One region of the Streptomyces sp. NPDC058646 genome, then DNA from elsewhere that is predicted to be linked to it. Evidence: riboswitches for the same ligand, from Rfam matches in the RefSeq annotation. Region 1 holds a riboswitch; the other holds the start of a gene.
The links. Region 1 has a riboswitch for glycine ahead of gcvP (aminomethyl-transferring glycine dehydrogenase). Riboswitches for the same ligand answer to the same signal wherever they lie in the genome.
Positions count from the first base shown of each region.

Region 2: another riboswitch for glycine. It lies ahead of gcvT (glycine cleavage system aminomethyltransferase GcvT); the one in region 1 lies ahead of gcvP (aminomethyl-transferring glycine dehydrogenase).

Region 1 is NZ_JBHXRK010000051.1:9,972-14,669, forward strand. Features, by position in the region: gene ACFWUZ_RS34805 (DNA polymerase IV) at 1-402, shown strand, start outside; gene ACFWUZ_RS34810 (PRC-barrel domain-containing protein) at 443-832, opposite strand; glycine riboswitch at 947-1,045, shown strand; gene gcvP (aminomethyl-transferring glycine dehydrogenase) at 1,243-4,128, shown strand; gene ACFWUZ_RS34820 (DUF5999 family protein) at 4,201-4,389, opposite strand; gene ACFWUZ_RS34825 (hypothetical protein) at 4,651-4,698, opposite strand, start outside.
Region 2 is NZ_JBHXRK010000012.1:166,904-171,601, forward strand. Features, by position in the region: gene glyA (serine hydroxymethyltransferase) at 1-605, opposite strand, end outside; gene gcvH (glycine cleavage system protein GcvH) at 621-1,001, opposite strand; gene gcvT (glycine cleavage system aminomethyltransferase GcvT) at 1,113-2,228, opposite strand; glycine riboswitch at 2,390-2,493, opposite strand; gene ACFWUZ_RS17190 (AAA family ATPase) at 2,674-3,354, shown strand; gene ACFWUZ_RS17195 (enhanced serine sensitivity protein SseB) at 3,480-4,214, shown strand; gene ACFWUZ_RS17200 (enhanced serine sensitivity protein SseB C-terminal domain-containing protein) at 4,276-4,698, shown strand, end outside.

The sequences.
Region 1 (4,698 bases):
GAGTCCGGGGGCGGGGGCGGGGCCGGGTCGGGGAGCGGGACCGTACCGGGGATCGGGACCGATGGGACGGCAGGGAGCGGCGGGACGGAGGCGCCCCCGGAGCCGGGGGCAGAGCCAGGGGCCCCGGAGGGCGCCGAGCAGTCGCCCCGGGAGCCCCGGCCCGTCTCCGAGCGGCGCTGGCCGGCCGGGAGCGACGTACGGCACGCCGTCCACGGACCCGGCTGGGTGCAGGGCAGCGGCGTGGGGCGGGTGACCGTACGGTTCGAGCGGCCCGGAACGGCGCCCGGCAGGGTGCGGACCTTTCGGGTGGACGACCCGGAGCTGGAACCGTCCGATCCGCTGCCGCTCGTGGGGGAGGGGGCCGGGGAGGAGGGGCCGGGCGCCCCCGTGGACGCCCCGTAGGGCGCCCCGCCGTGCGGCTTCCCCTCGGGGTCCCGGTGGCTCAGCCCTCCCCGCCCGCCAGGCGGCCGAAGTCGCGGTCGGGGGCGGCGGAGGGCGGGTGGTGGAACTCACTGGGGAGCGTCACGTCCAGGCCGTAGTGGTGGTAGAGCTGGAGTTCCTGTTCCGGCGAGAGGTGGCGGCCGACGCCGAAGTCGGGGGCGTCCTTGATGAGGGAGCGCTCGAAGGGCACCCGCAGGGTGCCGCCCACCAGCTCGCTCGGTTCCAGCGGCACGAACGCGTCCCGGCTGAACAGGCCGGTCCGGACGGCTGCCCATTCCGGGGTGCCCGTGGCATCGTCGAGGTAGACCTCGTCCACGGTGCCGATCTTGGTGCCATTGCGGTCGAACGCCTTGCGGCCGATCAGGCTGCGCGGATCGATGTCGGTCTGCACGGTCCCTCCACTTGGTCGCAACTCCATCCGTAGTCACTACAAAAGTGCATATCGGGGGAGGGGGCCACTCGAGGGAAGGTCCACATCCTCGCTGGTAGGCTGGGTGATGGCTGTTGACCCTGTGCGGGAGAGTCCTCCGAGTGAGCTCGACGGAGGCGCCGAAGGAGCAAATCCTCCCCGGAATCTCTCAGGCATACGTACCGCACGTGAAGAGGCCACTCTGGAAAGCAGGAGCGGGTACCGGCACGCAGTACCGGTTCCCCTCCTCACCGACGGTGAAAGCCGGATCGCGCGGGCGACCCCCGTGAGGACCGGCGAAGCTCTCAGGTTGAGATGACAGAGGGGGAGGCCGTCCGGGTGCCCGCGCCGTGGTGCCCCTCGCAGGTCATACGACCAGGAGGCCTCCGTACATGACCGCCAACCGCATTCCGCTCTCCCAGCTGGAGCGAGGCATCCCCTTCGAGCAGCGCCACATCGGCCCGGATGCCGAGGCGCAGGCAAAGATGCTCGCCCACGTGGGCTACGGCTCCCTGGACGAACTGACCGCCGCCGCGGTACCGGATGTGATCAAGACCGCCGAGGCGCTGAACCTGCCCGAGGCGCTGACCGAGGCCGAGGTGCTCGCCGAGCTGCGTTCGCTCGCCGACCGCAACCAGGTGCTGTCCTCGATGATCGGTCTCGGCTACTACGGGACCTTCACGCCGCCGGTGATCCTGCGCAACGTCATGGAGAACCCGGCCTGGTACACCGCGTACACGCCGTACCAGCCCGAGATCTCGCAGGGCCGCCTCGAGGCGCTGCTGAACTTCCAGACCGTCGTCGCCGACCTGACCGGCCTGCCGACCTCCGGCGCCTCCCTGCTCGACGAGGGCACCGCGGCCGCCGAGGCCATGTCGCTGGCCCGCCGCGTGGGCAAGGTCAAGGGCGGTGTCTTCCTGATCGACGCCGACGCGCTGCCGCAGACCGTCGCCGTGATCGAGACCCGCGCCGAGCCCACGGGCGTCGAGGTCGTCGTCGCGGACCTCTCGGACGGCATCCCCGCCGAGATCGCCGAGCGCGGCGTCTTCGGTGTGCTGCTCCAGTACCCGGGTGCCTCCGGCGCGGTCCGGGACATCAAGCCGGTCATCGACCAGGCCCACGAGCTCGGTGCGATCGTCACCGTCTCCGCCGACCTGCTCGCCCTGACCCTGCTGACCTCACCGGGAGAGCTGGGCGCCGACATCGCGGTCGGCACCACGCAGCGCTTCGGCGTCCCGATGGGCTTCGGCGGACCGCACGCCGGCTACATGGCCGTCCAGGCCAAGCACGCCCGCTCGCTGCCCGGCCGCCTCGTCGGCGTCTCCGTGGACGCGGACGGCAACAAGGCGTACCGCCTGGCCCTCCAGACCCGTGAGCAGCACATCCGCCGCGAGAAGGCCACCAGCAACATCTGCACCGCCCAGGTGCTGCTGGCCGTCATGGCCGCCATGTACGCCGTCTACCACGGCCCGGACGGCCTGCGGACGATCGCCCGCCGCACCCACCGCTACGCCGCGCTGCTGGCCGCGGGCCTGAAGGCCAGCGGGGTCGAGATCGTGCACGGCGCGTACTTCGACACCCTCACGGCCCGCGTCCCGGGCCGGGCGGCCGAGGTCGTCGCCGCCGCCCGCGAGGGCGGGGTCAACCTGTACCGGGTGGACGCGGACCACGTCTCCGTCGCCTGTGACGAGACCACCCTGCGCGCCGACGTCGACGCCGTCTGGGCCGCCTTCGGCGTCACCGCGGACATCGAGGCCCTCGACGCGACCACCGCCGACGCGCTGCCCGAGGGCCTGCTGCGCTCGGACGAGTACCTGACCCACCCGGTCTTCCACCAGCACCGCAGCGAGACCGCGATGCTGCGCTACCTGCGCAAGCTCTCGGACAAGGACTACGCGCTGGACCGCGGCATGATCCCGCTGGGCTCCTGCACCATGAAGCTCAACGCGACCACCGAGATGGAGCCGGTGACCTGGCCCGAATTCGGCCAGCTGCACCCCTTCGCCCCGGTCGAGCAGGCCGAGGGCTACCTCACGCTCATCACCGAGCTGGAGGAACGTCTCTCCGAGGTCACGGGTTACGACAAGGTCTCCATCCAGCCCAACGCCGGCTCGCAGGGTGAGCTCGCCGGCCTGCTGGCGGTCCGCGCCTACCACCGCGCGAACGGCGACGAGCAGCGCACCGTCTGCCTCATCCCGTCCTCCGCGCACGGCACCAACGCCGCCAGCGCCGTCATGGCCGGCATGAAGGTCGTCGTCGTCAAGACCGCCGACGACGGCGAGGTCGACGCGCAGGACCTGCGCGCCAAGATCGAGCAGTACCGCGACGAGCTGGCCGTGCTGATGATCACCTACCCGTCCACGCACGGTGTCTTCGAGGAGCACGTCGCCGAGATCTGCGCCCAGGTGCACGACGCCGGCGGTCAGGTCTACGTGGACGGCGCCAACCTGAACGCCCTGGTGGGCCTCGCCAAGCCGGGCCACTTCGGCGGCGACGTCTCGCACCTGAACCTGCACAAGACCTTCTGCATCCCGCACGGCGGCGGCGGCCCGGGCGTCGGCCCGGTCGGTGTCCGGGCGCACCTGGCCCCGTACCTGCCCAACCACCCGCTCCAGCCGACCGCGGGCCCGGAGACGGGCGTCGGCCCGATCTCGGCGGCGCCGTGGGGCTCGGCCGGCATCCTGCCGATCTCCTGGTCGTACGTGCGCCTCATGGGCGGCGAGGGCCTCAAGCGCGCCACCCAGGTGGCGGTGCTCGGCGCCAACTACATCGCCAAGCGCCTGGAGCCGCACTACCCCGTGCTCTACACCGGTCCGGGCAACCTGGTCGCGCACGAGTGCATCATCGACCTGCGTCCGCTGTCGAAGGCGACGGGCGTGAGCGTGGACGACATCGCCAAGCGTCTGATCGACTACGGCTTCCACGCGCCGACCATGTCCTTCCCGGTCGCCGGCACCCTGATGATCGAGCCGACGGAGTCCGAGGACCTCGCCGAGATCGACCGGTTCTGCGATGCGATGATCGCCATCCGCGGCGAGATCGAGCGGGTCGCGGCCGGCGAGTGGCCGGCCGACGACAACCCGCTGGCCAACTCCCCGCACACCGCGGCGGCGCTGGGTGGCGAGTGGAACCACCCCTACACCCGTGACGAGGCCGTCTTCCCGGGCGGGGTCACGGCGTCCGAGAAGTACTGGCCGCCGGTGCGCCGCATCGACGGTGCGTTCGGCGACCGGAACCTGGTGTGTTCCTGCCCGCCGCTGGACGAGTACGACAACTGATCGCCGCGCACGCGTGAAGGGGCCGTCCCGGGAGTTCGTCTCCCGGGACGGCCCCTTCGTCGTGCCGGGCGGCTAGGCCGCCGCGAGCGGGCGGTGCGGGGCGATGATCTGGCCGTCCGGCAGCAGCTCACCGGTGTCCTCGAAGAGCAGGACGCCGTTGCACAGCAGGCTCCAGCCCTGTTCGGGGTGGTTGGCCACCGGGAGCGCGGCCTCCCGGTCGGCGGAGTCGGCTGACGGGCAGGCTGGCTGGTGCTGGCACATGGATGCGTTCTTTCGCTGCGGTGTGGTCTGTGTGCTACGGCTCGATGCGTGGTTCATGGCCGTCCCCCTGGGTCATCCCCGCACCGGCGGGGAGCGTGTCCTCAGTCTTCCCCCACGACAGCCGCTTCGCAGGCATTTCCCCGCAGCTGTCCTCATGGATTGATGACGCATCACCCGTGCGGGCGGTTCAGGCCAACTCCCCTGTCATTTCGGATGGTTAGCGAGTGGTCCCAGTGGACTAGGCCGAATGGGTCACTCGGGTCAGGCGGCGGGCGCGGCCAGCGTGGGAGGGGCGGCCGGGGTCAGCCG
Region 2 (4,698 bases), on a different contig from region 1:
GCCATGTCGACCATCAGGTACGCGCCGACCTCGTCCGCGATGCGGCGGAAGGCGGCGAAGTCCAGCTGGCGCGGGTAGGCGGACCAGCCCGCGACGATCAGCTGCGGCTTGGACTCCTTGGCGAGGCGCTCGACCTCGGCCATGTCCACCTGGCCCGACTCGTCGACGTGGTACGGGACCACGTTGTAGAGCTTGCCGGAGAAGTTGATCTTCATGCCGTGGGTCAGGTGACCGCCGTGGGCCAGGTTGAGGCCCATGATCGTGTCGCCCGGCTTGAGCAGCGCGAACATCGCGGCGGCGTTCGCCTGCGCGCCCGAGTGCGGCTGCACGTTCGCGGCCTCGGCGCCGAACAGCGCCTTGATGCGGTCGATCGCGATCTGCTCGACGACGTCGACGTGCTCGCAGCCGCCGTAGTAGCGGCGGCCGGGGTAGCCCTCGGCGTACTTGTTGGTCAGGACCGAGCCCTGGGCCTCCATGACGGCGACCGGAGCGAAGTTCTCCGACGCGATCATTTCCAGGGTCGACTGCTGGCGCACGAGCTCGGCGTCGACGGCGGCGGCGACGTCCGGGTCGAGTTCGTGGAGAGGGGTGTTCAGTACAGACATCAGGGTCCCCTGGGGTCAGTTACCGGCGGTGAGTGCGGCGTACTCCTCGGCGGAGAGCGCGTCCTTCGGCTCCTCCGAGAGGCGCACCTTGAAGAGCCAGCCACCCTCGAAGGGAGCGGAGTTCACCAGCGAGGGGTCCTCCACGACGTCCTGGTTGGACTCGACGATCTCGCCGGAGACCGGGGAGTACAGGTCGCTGACCGACTTGGTCGACTCCAGCTCGCCGCAGGTCTCGCCCTCGGTCACGGTCTCGCCGACCTCGGGGAGCTGGGCGTAGACGACGTCACCGAGCGCGTTGGCCGCGAACTCCGTGATGCCGACCGTCGCGACGCCGTCCACGGCGTCCGACAGCCACTCGTGCTCCTTGGTGTAACGCAGCTTCTCGGGGTTGCTCATGACCTGATTCTCCTGGATGCGGGGGAGTGGATACGAACGGTGGTCTTGGGTACTGGGACGGAGCCCCACGGGCGCGCCGATGCGGCCCGTACGGCGGAGATCGTCGCGGAACTACTTCTGCCGCTTGTAGAACGGCAGGGCCACGACCTCGTACGGCTCATGCGTACCGCGAATGTCGACGCCGACGCCGGAGGTGCCGGGCGCGGCGTGTGCCGCGTCGACGTAGGCCATCGCGATCGGCTTGCCCAGCGTCGGGGACGGCGCGCCCGAGGTGACCTCGCCGACGACCTCTCCGCCGGCCACGACCGGGAAGCCGGCGCGCGGGACGCGGCGGCCCTCGGCGATCAGGCCGACCAGCTTGCGCGGCGGGTTCGTGGCGGAGCGCTCGGCGGCGGCCTCCAGAGCGGCGCGGCCGACGAAGTCGCCCTCCTTCTCGAACTTCACGACCCGGCCCAGCCCCGCGTCGAACGGAGTGAGGGAGGTGGTCAGCTCGTGCCCGTACAGCGGCATGCCCGCCTCCAGGCGCAGGGTGTCGCGGCAGGACAGGCCGGCCGGGACCAGGCCGACGCCCTCGCCGGCCTTGGTCAGCGCCTGCCACAGCTCCACGGCGTGCTCGGGGGAGACGAACAGCTCGAAGCCGTCCTCGCCGGTGTAGCCCGTACGCGCGATCAGCGCGGGCACGCCCGCGACGGTGCCCGGCAGGCCGGCGTAGTACTTGAGGCCGTCCAGGTCGGCGTCGGTGAGCGAGGCCAGGATGCCGGGGGACTCGGGGCCCTGCACCGCGAGCAGCGCGTACGCGTCGCGGTCGTCGCGGACCTCGGTGTCGAAGCCGGCGGCACGCTCGGTCAGGGCATCGAGGACGACCTGGGCGTTGGAGGCGTTGGCGACGACCATGAACTCGGTCTCGCCGAGGCGGTAGACGATCAGGTCGTCGACGATCCCGCCGTCCTCCTGACAGATGTGCGTGTAGCGGGCCCGGCCGACGCCGACGGTCGAGATGTTGCCGACCAGCGCGTAGTCCAGGGCCTTGACGGCCTCGGGGCCGGTGAGGGTGATCTCGCCCATGTGGGAGAGGTCGAAGAGGCCGGCCTTGGTGCGCACGGCGTTGTGCTCGTCGCGCTCGCTTGCGTACCGCAGCGGCATGTCCCAGCCCGCGAAGTCGGTCATGGTCGCACCGAGCGAACGGTGCAGCGCATCGAGGGCGGTCAGACGGGGGGCAGTGCTCATGGGTGTGACTCCCGGGTCCCAGGGCATCGACATGACATGACGAGGACGTTCCTCCCCATCTGTCATCGGAACCTGAGAGGTTCGCCGAGAGTCCCGGTCGCCCGGGAGAGTCGACTTGCACCTTGGGTGGAGCTGCGCAGCAGCTCGCTTTTCAGATCTGCCTCATCCACGCGGTACGGGGCCTGAGAGATTCAAGGGAGGTTCTTGCTCCTTCGGCGCCCGCGCACGGCCTTGCGGCGTGCCGGGACTCTCCCGCGCGGATTCAAGCGGCCGGTATGCAGTTGGTCCAGATGGCGCACATCATTGCACGCCACTGCCGTGATCGGGCGTGCGGGCCGGAAGTCTGTCCGGGCTTCGGACGGCAGGACCGGAACCGGGGCTCCCGGATTACCGTCTCTTTACACTCAGTGGGCATGGGTCCTGGCGACCCGATTCGGGGGAGGCGATCACTGTGCGGAGATTCGGAGTGCTGGCGACGACCGGGACCGTGGACGGGGTACCGGTCCAGCGCGGCCCGCGCGAGCGCAGGGCCGCGCAGGGGGCAGGACCCGGCCGGGTGCGGGACCTGCGCGGACCGGGCACCGCCGACCCCCGGCGGCTCCGCTTCACGGAAGGCGACATCGTCGTGGTGTCCGGCCTCCCGGGCGGCGGCAAGAGCACCCTGATCAAGCGGGCGGCCGCCGAGGGCGGCTCCATCGACTCCCAGGACACCCGTGAGCGCTGGGAGCAGCGGATGCCGGCCGCGCTGCCGTACGCCGTGTACCGGCCGCTGGTCCGGGCCGCCCACTACTGGGGGCTGTGGCGCAGCCTGCGCTCCGGCACCTCGGTCGTCGTCCACGACTGCGGCACGCAGAGCTGGGTACGGGGCCTGCTCGCCGCCTCCGCCCGCCGCCGGGGCCGCGCCCTGCACCTGTTGCTGCTGGACAGCAGCGCCGAGGAGGCCCTGGCCGGGCAGGCCGCCCGGGGCCGGCGCGTCTCCGCGTACGCCTTCGCCCGGCACCGCGGGGCCGTGGCCCGCCTGCTCCGCGACGCCGAGGCCGGCCTCGCGCCGGCCGGCTGCGCCTCCGTCACCCTGCTGGACCGCCGCTCCGCCTCCGCCGTGACGCGGATCGCCTTCCACCCGTAGGGGCCTGCCGGCCGGGCCGGTCCTCCCCTGGCCGCCCGGCGCGGCCCCGGCAGCGGGGCCCGGCCGCGCACCGATAGCCTCGGCACCACACATCGCGCAGGCGCAACCGACGGAGGCAACGGCACATGCAGGGCAGCGGCTGGCCGGGGAATGAGCTGGAGCAGGTGCTCGGGGCGGCACTGGGGCAGCCGGACGCCGGCGGACGGATCCTGGAGGTGCTCGGGCGCAGTCAGGTGTGGGTGCCGCTGCCCGCCGGGGGAGGCCCCGGACCGGCCGGCCTCACCCTGCCCACCATGGACATCGCCGGGGCGGCGTACGTCCCCGTCTACAGCTCCGAGAGCCAGTTCCACGCCTGCGTCGGCCCCGGCATGGACTTCGCGGTGGCCCCCGCCGTCGAGTTCGCCCGCGGGCTCCCCCCGCAGCTCGGCATCGCCCTGAACCCCGAGGGCGCGGTCGGCGTCCCGCTGCCCCCGGCCGCCGTCGCCGAGCTGTGCAGGGCCGGCCGGACCCCGCTCGACGGTCCGGCCGCCGGAGCCCGGGTCCGGCTGTACGAGCCGGACTGGCAGGAGGACCCGGTGGACTTCCTGGCCGCCGCCGCCGAGGAGTTCCGTGCCGTCGGGGTGGTCGCCGCGGCCCACCGCTGCCTCGCCAGCGTCGAGGGCGGGGAGCCGCAGCTGTACGTCGGTGTCCGGCTGGTGGGACGGGATCCCGGTGCGCAGCACCTCCCGATGGAGGCCCTCGGGCGGGCCCTGGCCCGCGTCCCGGCGCCCTGGCCCGTGCAGTTGATCCTCCTGGACGCCGTCCAGGACCCGGTCACGGACTGGATTCGTGAGCGCGTACGCCCCTTCTACCTCCCGTAGCGCCGCTTAAGCTGTTCACGCGTTGACGACGGGCGGAAGAAGACACGAAGAGGGGTACCGGGTGAGTGCGTCAGGCACGGCCGCGGCCGGGCAGGTCGAGCACATGCTGCGCCAGGTGACTCCCGGGCGCTACGAGAGTTACGAGTCGCTGCTGCACGCCCTCGCCGAGGGCAGGCTGTGGATGCTGCTCTGGCAGGGGCAGCCGGGCTCACCGGAGGCCCAGTACGGCGGCATGGAGGTCGAGGGCCTCGGGTACGCGCCCTGCGTGACCTCGCCGCAGGAGCTGGCCGCCAGCGGCTGGAACCGGGGCTACGAGGTGGTCACCGGGCGGGACATCGCCCGCGCCCTCTACCCGGACCGCTGGGGGCTGTGGCTCAACCCGCACGCTCAGGGCGGCGGCCTCGGCGTGCCCTGGGCCGACCTGCGCCGGATCGCGACCGGGCTGGACCGGATGCCGGCCGGTCCGCTGCGGCTGTCCGAGCCC